DNA from 3 places in the Eubacterium sp. 1001713B170207_170306_E7 genome. Region 1 is predicted to be linked to each of the others. Evidence: riboswitches for the same ligand, from Rfam matches in the RefSeq annotation. Region 1 holds a riboswitch; each other region holds the start of a gene.
What was found. A riboswitch is a leader RNA that binds a small molecule or an ion and turns the genes downstream of it on or off. The one in region 1 is predicted to bind cyclic di-GMP.
Positions count from the first base shown of each region.

Region 2: another riboswitch for cyclic di-GMP. It lies ahead of I2B62_RS12505 (EAL domain-containing protein); the one in region 1 lies ahead of I2B62_RS14790 (prepilin-type N-terminal cleavage/methylation domain-containing protein).
Region 3: another riboswitch for cyclic di-GMP. It lies ahead of I2B62_RS13830 (helix-turn-helix transcriptional regulator); the one in region 1 lies ahead of I2B62_RS14790 (prepilin-type N-terminal cleavage/methylation domain-containing protein).

Region 1 is NZ_JADMVE010000006.1:47,451-51,695, reverse strand. It holds gene I2B62_RS14800 (type II secretion system protein) at 8-463, opposite strand; gene I2B62_RS14795 (prepilin-type N-terminal cleavage/methylation domain-containing protein) at 515-982, opposite strand; gene I2B62_RS14790 (prepilin-type N-terminal cleavage/methylation domain-containing protein) at 1,282-1,800, opposite strand; cyclic di-GMP riboswitch class I at 1,980-2,073, opposite strand; gene I2B62_RS14785 (O-antigen ligase family protein) at 2,332-3,624, opposite strand; gene I2B62_RS14780 (hypothetical protein) at 3,845-4,102, shown strand; gene I2B62_RS14775 (PIN domain-containing protein) at 4,086-4,245, shown strand, end outside.
Region 2 is NZ_JADMVE010000004.1:412,366-416,610, reverse strand. It holds gene I2B62_RS12520 (DUF1538 domain-containing protein) at 1-681, shown strand, start outside; gene I2B62_RS12515 (P-II family nitrogen regulator) at 749-1,099, shown strand; gene I2B62_RS12510 (redox-sensing transcriptional repressor Rex) at 1,259-1,903, shown strand; cyclic di-GMP riboswitch class I at 2,001-2,086, shown strand; gene I2B62_RS12505 (EAL domain-containing protein) at 2,110-4,233, shown strand.
Region 3 is NZ_JADMVE010000005.1:224,970-229,214, forward strand. It holds gene I2B62_RS13825 (LTA synthase family protein) at 1-1,370, shown strand, start outside; gene I2B62_RS13830 (helix-turn-helix transcriptional regulator) at 1,416-1,748, opposite strand; cyclic di-GMP riboswitch class I at 1,839-1,926, opposite strand; gene I2B62_RS13835 (helix-turn-helix transcriptional regulator) at 2,018-2,353, opposite strand; gene trxA (thioredoxin) at 2,570-2,893, opposite strand; gene I2B62_RS13845 (aminotransferase class I/II-fold pyridoxal phosphate-dependent enzyme) at 2,991-4,245, shown strand, end outside.

The DNA.
Region 1 (4,245 bases):
AGGCATTTTACTTTTGATCATCCTTGGAATAGACCGTTCGCACCTTTCCATCGACAATCACATTTTTTCCTGGTTCAATTATAACATTGATGTTATTTTTAATCATCTCAATTTTATCAATGGAGCCATCCCGGTTATCGTCCACAATGGTCAGCTTGGTGACCCCCACGTAGATGTCGTCCGGCCCCACCAGCTCCCGCAGGTCATCTGCGTCCGGAATGCGGTAAGGGCTCTCCGGCGTCTCGGCGGACTTAAGCTCCGTCGCCCGTATCTGGGCCGCCAGATAAATGGTCCGCGCCTCAGCAATCACCGCGTCCTTTTTGGCGTCGTCGATAAAATGGAGATAGCCCGGGATGATGATCACTGCCAGCAGGGCAATGACCACAATGACGGTGATGAGCTCCATCATGGTGAAGCCAGAGGTATCTTTGATCAGATTTTCAGGTTTGCGGTCAAAGCGCATGACAACACCTCCTGCGGCTGTTTTCGGGTTTTCGGGATAGGGACTGGTGGATTATTTTATTTTTGTGACTTCGGCGGAGCCGCCGGGGGTGATTTTAACAAGATAACTTTGTGATGCATCAATATACTCGACCCATTTAACAATACCATTTGTACTGCTATCAAGCAGCACTCCTATTCTTCCTGTATTCCCTTTATTTGGATCCCATATAATTGGAGGCTCGTTTGACGATATTCTTATGTCCCAAACTTCCAAATCACCTAAATCATTTTTCAAAACATCAATCAACTTATCGCTGACAAAGTCATTATCGCCTTTAAATTCTGTAGACGCCGTCTGTGCCGCCACATAAACTTCTCTCGCCTCGGCAATCGCGGCTTTTCCTTTGGCGTCCTCCACAAATCCCAGCATGGCCGGAATAGTGAAAGCCGCTAAAATCGCCAGGATTACCAGTACTACAATCAGTTCAACCACGGTAAAGCCCTTTTGGTTTTTAAGCAGCTTTTTTAGTTTAGACACAGATTCCACCTCCTGAAATCCTGAAAACACAACAGTTATTCTGCTAAAAAATCAATTGAATCCTATTTTTATGATAAGAAAGCATTTAAAATACTTTTTTACAAATATGCAATAAAGATGAAACCTTGAAAACAGAAAAAAACACTAGCCTACACCTGTTCCGGTCTGCTTTCAATCTTTCACCTGAAAAGCTTTCCCCTGATAAACTGTCAACTACTCTCTTTTCTGGCAATAAAAAAAGCGCCTAAAAAATGGGGAGAAAAGGCCGGCTGCGGCGCTGCAGGCTCGGCCTTATATTATTACACTGTATAACCAGGTGCTGTCTTCATCTTTTCAACAGTAGCTTCACTTCCAGAGGCTTCCATATTTAAAGTAATCAAGTATCCACTTGTAACCCAATATTTCACTTCGGTTACTTTACCATCAGTTACTGTAACCATCCATTCACTACCATTTGTTACTTTATCTCCATCTGTAACATCACCTGATAATTTATTTAATGCACCTTTCTGAATACTAGGCGCTTTTGTATCTCCACTTGGTGATGTTTTAACCCCACTTTGTACAAAAACTGCATCGTAACCTTGAGCATCAGCAGTTTTTCCACCAGCTATAACTTCTGTTACAGAGCCCGAATAAGCCATATAAATTTCTCTCGCTTCTGCGATTCCAGCTTTCCCTCTAGCATCATCAACAAACCCCAACATCGCCGGAATCGTGAACGCCGCTAAAATCGCCAAAATAACCAATACAACAATCAATTCTACCAAAGTAAAACCTTTACGGTTTTTCTTCAGCTTGTTAATCATCTGAATCATTTACATCTCTCCTTTTATGTTCTCTTGTTTACCTTATAAATATAAACCTTTATTTAAACCGTCCGCGCCATGACGATTATAAATGAAGTCATTACCTGCCCCAGCATGCCTTTTTGTTAAAGGCCGCTCAAAAAACAAAAATAGCCGGAAACCACACAGGGCTTTCGGCCGTCTACCGTTTTGGCAGCTGGCTGTCATATCGGACTGGAGCTCCCGACGTAGACCCTGTAGTTTTGCGCCACGGGCTTTCGCACCGCTTTGCCTTTTGAACAATTCTATTCTACAACTGATTCGGACAATTGTCAAGAACTATAAAAACCAGTTACTTTTAAAAACTTTAAAAGGTTCCAGCCATTCACCATTAATACAGGTTTGCACACTTTCAAAACCACATAAATATGCTTTTTTCGCTTCTCTTATAGCTATAGGTTATTATAAATACTGTTTCATTTACCACCAGTATTAAGCTGATGGTAAAAACAGTACGATTTTGGTAAAGCCCTCAATCTTTTTCAAGATTTTTTCAAATTTTCATTTCCTTAAATCATATTCAAATTTTACTTGATTTTCATTGCTCAGCCGCACCACTATTCCGCAGAATATCCAGAAAACAGGCGCTACCGTCACCACCGAGATATTAAAGCAGCCTGCGACCATATAGGCGGCCACACTGCAGATCAGCGGTATGAGCATGGGAGACCTGCGCCAGCTTTTAATGCCCTGGTACAGCGTTGTCCCCTCAAAGGCCAGATAACTGAGCGCTGCAGGGATTCCGCTGCTCACAGCGATGTGCAGGTACTCGTTGTGGGCGCGGTCGATGACGAGATGGTGCCCGGTCACCCGGATAATATCGTTCTCGAAATACTGTCCCATAACCTGTCCCAGCGTCTCAATGCCAAAGCCGGTCAGCGGCCGCAGCTTAATGAGCTCCACGGTTTTTGACCAGATAAAAAGCCGGCAGGAACCGCCCTTTTCCCAGTCGTCCCCCTTGATGGCTTTCGACAGATCGGCAAAAACACTGAAAAGCCGGGCGCCAAATCCGGTGTTTATCAGCAAAAAAACAAGGGTCAGCACGACAAACAGACCGCTCACCACCACGAAACGGCATCGGTTTTCTTTTTCTCTCAGCAGGAACACGCCCAGCAGGATAAAGCCCAGAAAGCTGCCGATCCATGCGCCGCGCGTATTGGTGCACAGCAGGCAGAAGTACACCAACCCACAGGGCAACAGGCAGATCCTGGGGCCTCTGATAAAAGCATAGATGAGAATCGGCAGTGCCAGTGTCAGAAAAGAACCCAGAAAATTGGGGTTGCCGATGGTGGCATAGGACGAACCAGGGCCGCCGTACATTAAAGGATCCTGGGGCTGAAAGTCCAGACCGAATTTCTGAAAAATGCCGTAGAGCGCCACACAGGATACGCCCACGGCATACAACCGCACATGCCAGGGCTTAAAGGTGTAGAAAAAAGCGCCCAGCATCATTAAAATACCATAAAACAAAATGGCGGAGTAGCTCTCCAGCCGGAAGGACCGCCCCTTAAGCGAGAGCATCACATCGGTCGAGAAGGGCAGCGTAATGGTCACGCACAAAAGATACAGCAGCACCAGCTTGACCGGCAGCGGTATTTTAGGTTTCCCGGTAAAATACCCTGTAAGCGGCCGCACATACAAAAGCAGCAGACCAAAAACCAGCACCTCAATGGTCATCAGCTTGGGCATGTACAGGGTATCGCCAAAGGGCGGCACAATGATCATGGGCACCGCTCCGGCAATGACTGCCAGCACCGCCGAGGCGGCTGTTTTAAGCTCGGGTCGTTTCAGCATTATTCTTCCATTCCGTCATTTTATTTTTTCGGCTCCTTCAGTTTATTTTATGGGTAAATTATATTATATTGTACATCTATTGTAAACAACTTGATAAAACGATCCTTTTTTCGGTATAACACGATATTTTTACAGACAATTAAGAATCGCTTGCTAAACTTGTGGCACATCTCGAAATAAGTTATAATATGATTAAACCATCTGAATGGGAGGCGATTGTATGCTGGCGTCAAAAGGTTACTATGACGGGAAAAATATTTTACCCCTTGAAAAGCTGCGTTTAAAAAAGAATCAGCTTGTTAAAATAACGGTTTTGGATGAATATGCCGACGAAAAGGAAATTGCACGCTTAACGGGAAAAAAAGGTTCTTCCAGAGGACTTTTTGCAAAATATGCTAACCCAGAGAAAATCGGTCATGAAAAAAATGCATGGCCAGATGCCGTAAAGGAAAAATATACCGATGACGATGCTCTTTGATGCAAATGCCGTTCTGCGATTCAATTTAAACGATCATGAAGAAATGGCCGATAAGGTAGAAGAAATTCTTCAAAAAGAAACGGTTTCCCTTACGATCGAAGTCCAGGCAGAGATTGTATATGTTTTAGAGAAAGTCTATTCTG
Region 2 (4,245 bases), on a different contig from region 1:
TTTTTGTTTTTGAACGCCATTGGACTGCGGCTGCGGCCGCCGGTCATTAAGCGGATTATCGGCGGCTTTGTGGTAACCTACCTGGGACTGGTGCTTTTTCTCCAGGGAGTACATATCGCCTTTGTGCCCGCAGGTGAGTTTTTAGGCGCGGCCCTCGCGGAGCTTGAGTACAGCTGGATCCTTATTCCGCTGGGCTTTGCCATCGGCTTTCTGGTGGCCTTTGCCGAGCCGGCCGTCCAGGTCATGGTCAAGCAGGTTGAGGAAATGACCAGCGGCGCCATCAAGGCGCGGGTCATGCTGCTGGCCATCTCGCTGGGGGTGGCGCTGGCGGTTATGACAGCCATGATCCGGCTGCTGGTGGGCATTTCGCTGTGGTGGATTCTGATTCCTGGCTATATCCTGGCCTTTATTCTCGGCCGCTTTGTAGAGCCGAATTTTCTGGCCATGGCCTTTGACAACGGCGGAGTGGCCACAGGGCCCATGTGCTCGACCTTTATCCTGTCGCTTTCAGTAGCTGTGGCAGGTGCGACGCCGGGGCGCGATCCGCTGCTGGACGGCTTTGGCGTGGTGGCGCTGATCGCCCTCGCACCCATTCTGACAACCCTGCTGCTGGGCTTTTTTTACAGGCAGAAGGAGGCCTACAGAAAAAGGCAGTGTGAAAAGCAGGCCCGTGATGCTTAACCCGTATTGACATAAGATTTTAATCATATATAATATGTAGATTACTTAGCGAATGATGGAGGAAAAAATGGAAGACAGAAATAAAATTAAGACCGAGCTGATTGTGGTGATTGTGGAAAAGGATATGTCCGGCGAGGTCATCGACGCCGCCAAGCAGGGCGGGGCCGACGGCGCGACCGTCATGTACGGGCGCGGGTCCGGTATCCATGAAAACGCGCGGTTTTTTGGCATTACCATTGAGCCGGAAAAGGAGATTGTCCTGATTCTGGTGGACGCGGCGATCCGAAAGGCGGTGCTCTGCTCGATTCAGAAAAAAATTGAAATCGACAAGCCGGGTATGGGCATCGCCTTTGTGCTGGATGTGGCCAAGGTGATCGGCAGTCCGCATCTTAATCTGATGTCCGACATCACCGATTAATTGCTTTTCAAGACACTGCAAAGGCATTTGTTTGCGGGATTTCTGAAGGAATCAAAAAACTTTGACAAATTTTTAATTAATTCGGTCATAAAAATTGACGTTTTTTTAACAACTTGATATAATAAAAAGGATAAGTACGACGCAGGAGGGGAGTGCAGAATGCAAACTTTTTCAAAAAGGGTATCGATGACAGTTGTTAAGCGTCTGCCCAAGTATTACCAGTATTTAACCGATTTACAGGATCAACATATTGAAAAAATCTCGTCTAAGGAGCTGGCGGCTATGATGGGGCTGACCGCCTCGCAGATCCGTCAGGATTTGAATTCCTTCGGCGCGTACGGTCAGCAGGGGTACGGCTATAAGGTAAAAGAGCTGAAGGAAGCTATCCGCAAGATTCTGGGGTTGGACCTCCAGTATAACTGCATTATCATCGGTTCTGGGAACCTGGGCCATGCCATTGTCAATTACGAGCGCTTTAAGGAAGAGGGCATTCATTTCAAGGCCATGTTTGACGTGGATCCGGATCAGATCGGTAAAAAGGTGGGCAATGTGACCGTATACCACATGGACGATCTCGACGCCTTTGTGGCGCATCACAAGATTGACATCTGTATCCTGAGTGTACCGCAGCAGGTTGGGCAGGAAACCACAGACCATGTTGTAGAGCTCGGAATCAAGGCTATTTTGAACTTCGTGCCTCTGGACCTGACAGTGCCGGATGATGTGGTGGTTGAGAGTGTGAACATCACCGACAGCCTGTTTACATTAACCTATCTGATTAACGAAGAGGATGACAGCGAATAAAGCGAAATACAGCAGGCTTACGCCTGCTTTTTTTGTAAAAAATAGGAGTTGTGTTTCAAAAATAATTATTATATAATAGAATGAAATATAAACGAAACTAATACTAGGGCAAATCTGCTGAAAAACAGAGACGCAAAGCTACAGGGCCTAAACAGATATACTGTAGGGCAGCCAGCTGCAGTTAAACCCATAATAGGAGCTGTGAAATGGCAGGGAAAAAGACAAATGAAACCATTGAAAATAATGTTTATAGTGTAGCTTTGCGCAATATTTACGACGAGCTCTATGAACTGAATGTGACCAAAAATCGTTATCGGCTCATCTATCATGTCGAGGGTAAATACGTCATCCCGGCAAAAGACGGGGCTTTATCAGACGGCATTGCCGATGTGGCTGCTCACATGATCCATCCGGAGGATTCGAGACGTTTTTTGGATTTTTTTGATATTGACAAAATACACGCGGTTTTGGATTCCGGAAAAACCAGTGTCATCGGAGAGTTTAGAAAGCTGTGGGTGGACGGCGTTTATCACTGGGCTTCGCTGACGGTTTTTCCGGCAGAAATTGAGGGCGAGCAGGATGAGATCCTGCTCTGCTTTATCATGGACATTGAATATAAAAAGCAGCTGGAGGCCGTGGAGAAGGAAAACGAAACGCTCCAGAAAAAGCAGGTGGACGACGAGCGCTACCGTCTGGTCGTGGGTCAGACAAACACCCTGGTGTTTGAGTGGAACATTGAGACCGGTAAGCGCTATTACGCACCGGAGTTTTCGCAAAATTTTATGGGCCGCTATGATGGCCGGGATATCAAAATAATCTGGCTGAACGACGGAGTCGTCCATCCCGAGGACATTAAGACATTAAAGCAGAAAATGAGCATGGACGCCATCAGCAATGGGCAGGTAGAGCTGGAAATCCGCCTTTGCAATAAAAAGGGCCGCTATGTCTGGTGCAAGATCGTATTTAATGTGCTGTACAACGAAGGCGGCGGACTTAACCGGGTGATCGGCACTCTGAACAACATCGACGAGTCCAAACGCGCCCACGAGACGCTGAAGTACCGGGCAGAATTTGATATGCTGACCGGTATCTATAACATCAACACCTTCTACACTCAGGCAGAAAAGCTGATCCAGGAGCACCCAGAGCAGAAGTATGCCGTGGTGCGCCTGGATGTTAACCGGTTTAAGTTTATTAACGATCTGTACGGGCGTGAGGAGGGCAACCGGCTGCTCCGTTTTATGGCAACGGTTATTTCGTCTCATATGGGCCCGCTGGACGCCTTTGGGCGCATGAACAGCGACGTGTTCTGCCTCTGTGTGTCCTACGGCTCCGGCAGGCCTCTGCTTGCGCGTATCCAGAAGATACTCGAAGAAATCAACCGGTATTCAGAAACCTATCAGGTGATGCCCTCCTGCGGTATCTGCATTGTGAGGGACCGGAGCGTCCAGATCAGTATTCTCTGTGACTGGGCAAATCTGGCCCAGAAGACCATAAAGGGGAGTCTGATCAAACAGTGGGCCTTTTATGATAAAAAGCTGAGGGCCAAGCAGCTTGAGGAGCAGCGGATTGAAAACGAGATGGATGACGCGCTGAAGAAGGGCCAGTTTAAGGTGTATCTCCAGCCCAAGCACAATGTGCAGACAGGCGAAGTGATCGGTGCGGAAGCGCTGGTACGCTGGGATCATCCCGAAAGGGGATTCCTGACACCTTACCGTTTTATCCCGCTTTTTGAGCGCAATGGCTTTATTATCAAGCTGGACGAATACGTTTGGGAGGAAACCTGCCGAATGATAAAATCCTGGCTGGACAGGGGAATGGAAGCGGTTCCGGTATCAGTCAATGTGTCCAGAGTGCAGGTGTATAACCCGAATTTTTATAAAAAGCTGCTGCACATCATAAGACGCTACGATATTCCCAAGGAGCTGCTGGAGGTTGAGCTGACAGAGAGCAGCTTTGTGGAGAACACGGTGGATCTGTACCACGGCATGGAGCGGCTCAGTGAGGAGGGCATCTCCTTCTCAATGGACGATTTTGGTTCAGGCTATTCCTCGCTCAATATGCTCAAAAATGTGCCGGTCAACACCATCAAGCTGGACCGCGAGTTCTTTAACGAAAGCGTGGCAACCGAGAAGGGCAAGACCATCATTGAGCATACCATCGGCATGATTAATGACCTGCAGCTTCAGGTTATCGCGGAGGGCGTGGAAACTGGCGACCAGGCGGGATTCCTGAATGAATGCGGCTGTCTCGCGGCCCAGGGCTTTTATTATTCCAGGCCGATGCCGGTAGAGGAATTTGAAAAACGATTTATGAATAAAACCATCTAAAAAAGAGCTGCA
Region 3 (4,245 bases), on a different contig from region 1:
TTGCCGCGCTGACCATCACCTTTGGTTTGTTTTTTGAGACCAATGTGGAGCGTTACTATTATGCCTGGGATATGCCGGTTAATGGTTATCCCTACACCTTTACGGTCAATGCCAAGCTCTCACATGTCAGGGAGCCGGAGGGCTATGATCTGGCCTTTCTGGGAGAGAGCATCAAAAATACCCAGCAGCCTCTGAGTACAGCGGCAGTGGGGCGTGGCGGAATAACGGAGAAAGCGGCTTCTGGCCCGGTGGCGAAAAAAAATAATCAACCCAATATCATTGCCATTATGAACGAATCCTTCAGCGACCTGCGGACCGTTGGCGACTTCTCGACCAATATTGACTACATGCCTTTTATTGACAGCCTGAGTGAAAACACCGTTAAGGGAAATCTCTATGTTTCGGTCTTCGGAGGCGGCACCTGTGATTCCGAATACGCTTTTCTGACTGGGAACACCACAGCCTATCTGCCGGAAAACGCAAGGCCCTACCAGCTGTATGTCAAGGGGCCGGCGCCCAGCCTCGTGTCGACGCTGAACTATGAGGGCTACAGCAGCTACGCCATCCATCCCGGTGAACGGAATGCCTGGAACCGGGATAAGGTTTATCCGAATTTTGGCTTTCAGCAGTTTTTCTCGAATGAAGAATTTATCGATGCAGACCGCACGCGGGAGTCGTGGGTCAGCGACGCGGCCACCTATGACAAGGTTATTGAGCTCTACGAAAACAAGGGCGATCATCCATTGTTTGTCTTTGATGTGACCATTCAGAACCACGCCGGCTACCAGCTGAATGCCGACGATCTGGAGCCGGTGCTCCTGGAGGGCATGGAAGGAAGCTACCCTGAAACCGAGCAGTATTTATCCCTGATGCGCGATTCGGACGCGGCCTTTAAGAATCTGATCGACTATTTCAGCGGACAGGAAGAACCGACACTGGTGGTCATGTTCGGAGATCATCAGGCGTATATTGAGCAGGCGTTTTATGAAGAGCTCATGCAGAAGCCTCTGGACCAGTGGAGTACGGAGGAGCTTCAGAAGCGCTATGTCACGCCCTTTGTCATCTGGGCAAATTACGATATTCCGGAGGCGCAGGTAGATAAGCTGAGTGTGAACTACCTCTCCAGCCTTTTACTGGAGCAGGCGGGCATCCAGGGGACGCCCTATAATGATTATCTCATGAAGCTGTCCGAGACACTGCCGGTTATCAACTCGGTGGGGATCATTGACAATGAGGGGCAGTATTTCAGAAAGGGTGATCCGACCATTCATGACCGTGATGTCCTGGAATACCGGCAGATGCTCTATAATAATATGCTGGATACCGCAAGACGGCGAAACGATCTGTTTTATCCGGCTTCGGACTTTTAATTTAAAAACCCCCGGATCACTTCACAGCGATCCGGGGGTTTTTATTTATTTTTTAACTTTAAAGCCGTCGGTCATTACCTTGATGACATCGCACACGATTTTGGACTGCTCGTCATTCAGCCCCTCCATTGCAGTGGACAGAAAGTGAATCCGGCTGGTAAACGACTCGACGGGGAAATCAGCAAGAAGTGCGCTGACAGGAATCTCCAGTGCGTCGGAGATGGTGATGAGCGTTTCAAGCTTGGGCAGATGGGTTCCGCGTTCCAGCATGCTCAGATAATTCGGCGTGATATGAACGCGCTCCGCAAGCTGGTACTGCGTCAGTTTTTTATTGAGACGGGCTTCACGAATATGCCTGCCAATAACTTTATTATCCATTGTAAATAACTCCTCTGCGTGAGATTGGGGCAATAAAAAGACCCCGGCATAAACCAAGGGCAGGGAGATTGCATTCAGTAAGTTAAATACCCGAGCAACCGGCTGTCGTTTCATTTTTAAATGAATTAGACCCTTGGCTTTGCGTCACTACTTTTCAGTAGTTTTGCCCTATTTCAAAATGATTCGGATGTATAGTATTTACTATAACTCACAATGCGAATGAAGTCAATATTCAATTATAGTTTTGTCTAAGAATTTAAACAATTAATTCAGTGATTTGTTATTTTGAAATGGTCACACATCAGTTTGACCATATTCTCAACTAATGCGAGCTGCTCCTCTGTCAAATCGTCGGACAGAATATGGAGTGCCGCGCGCGAGTCGTCCCGGTTCTCTGCAGGTTCTTCCATCAGGAGGTCATCGGCGGAGACAGACAGAATGTTGGCCAGCCGGATAAAGGTTTCCAGCCGGGGCAGCTGCGCGCCCCTTTCAATAATACTGAGGTAGGTGGGGGTGATACCGGCTTTTTTTGCCAGCTGGTTTTGTGTAAGATGGGCATCTTTTCGAAACTGGCGAAGCCGCTGCCCGAGGTATTTACTGTTCATCTGAAGTTCCTCCCGAGTATTTGACAGATAAGATTGAGAATAAGGAATCTATAAACAATTTTCATAGTAACATATTTTTGTAAAAGGTTCAAGGGTTTTAGAAATAATAGTTATAAATATGGAATAAAAAAAGAAACGCCCTGTATTGTGAAAAAAAATTTAATAAAAAGTAGTTCGATAAAAAAAGACCATGCTCCGGGCATGGTCTGAAAAAACTTATAAATTTTTTAGGGTATCGATGTATTCTTGTTTGCCGCGGCTTCCAACGAAACGTTCCACTTCGCTGCCGTTCTTTAAGAATACACAGGTCGGGATGCTCATGACATGAAACTGTCTGGCCAGATCGGTGTTTTCATCCACGTTCAGCTTGCAGATTTTAGCATTTGCAGGGACTTCGCCGGCGATTTCTTCGATAATCGGAAGAAGCGCCTTGCAGGGACCACACCATTCAGCCCAGAAATCAACCATCACCGGGCCTTCCGTATAGTTTAACACTTCCGATTCAAAGTTAGTCATATCGACAGAGATGATATTTGCCATCTTTTTCACTCCTTGGATTTTTTTACAGTGATTATCATATCAATAATCTACCTAAAAATAAAGGGGAAAAATCTGGATTTTATGATAAAATAAATCCATGAAAAAAGGACTTTTATATACGAGATTAAAAGAACTCAGTGACACAGGGGCTTTGCGCTTTCACATGCCCGGTCATAAGGGAAAAAACTGTTTTGATAATGAAAATTGGGCAACCTTGGACACCACAGAGATACCGGGGGCGGATAATCTGCACGACCCTTCGGATATTCTTTTAAGGGTTCAGGAGAAGCTGGCCTCAGTCTACGGGTCAGCGGAAGCCTGTATCCTGGTGGGCGGCAGCACGGCCGGCATACAGAGCGCCATCATGGGCGTGTGCAGGGAGGGAGAGAGCCTTTTGGTCCCGTTGAACTGCCACCGTTCGGTTTATGCCGGGCTGGCGCTGGGCAGGATAAAGGGCATTTATTTTGAGCCGCAGTACGACGCGCGGCTGGGCTTTGGAAAAAGCGTTACCCCCGGGCAGGTCGAGGAACAGCTGAGGATGCACCCGGAGGCAAAGGGGATGATACTGGTCAATCCCACCTATTACGGTACCATCAGTGATGTCGCGGCCATTGCAGAGCTGCTGCACAAAAAAGGCAAGGTGCTGATCGTAGACGAAGCCCACGGGGCACACCTGAGGTTTTGCGCCGCGCTGCCGCCCGACGCGGTGGCTTGCGGGGCAGATATTGTGATCCAGAGCACGCACAAGCTTCTGGGGGCTTTTACCCAGAGCTCCCTGCTGCATATGCAGGGGCCCCTGGTAGAGCGGGGCCGCGTCAAAAAATTTCTGGCCATGCTCCAGTCCTCCAGCCCCAGCTATCTGCTGATGATGAGCGTGGAAAACGCTGTGGACGAAGCCTGTGAAAAAGGGGAAGCCGTTTTTCAGGCCATCGCAGACCGTTGGGATTTTTACCGGAAACGGACAGGGGCGGACGACGGTATTGCCCTTTACGCGCCGGAAAGAGGACAGGTCTACGATAAAAGCAAGTGGCTGCTGATGGTAAAGGACGGCCGGGGAACAGATGTTGAGAAGCGCCTGCTCACAGATTTTAACATCCAGTGCGAGATGTCCGGTTTTAATTATGTGCTGGCCATGACAGGAATTGGCACGACACCCGACGAGCTGGACCGCCTGATGGCGGCAGTAGCAGATATGAACAGGGAACGTCCCAAGGTCTCAGAACCGCCGGAGGCTGAATGCGTCAGTCTTTGGAAGCACGAGGAAAAATATCCCCTGTGGCAGGCGCTCTACAATATGGAAGCTGGAAAGCTGCCTCTGGAGAACGCTGTGGGAAGGGCCGCCGCCGGCTTTG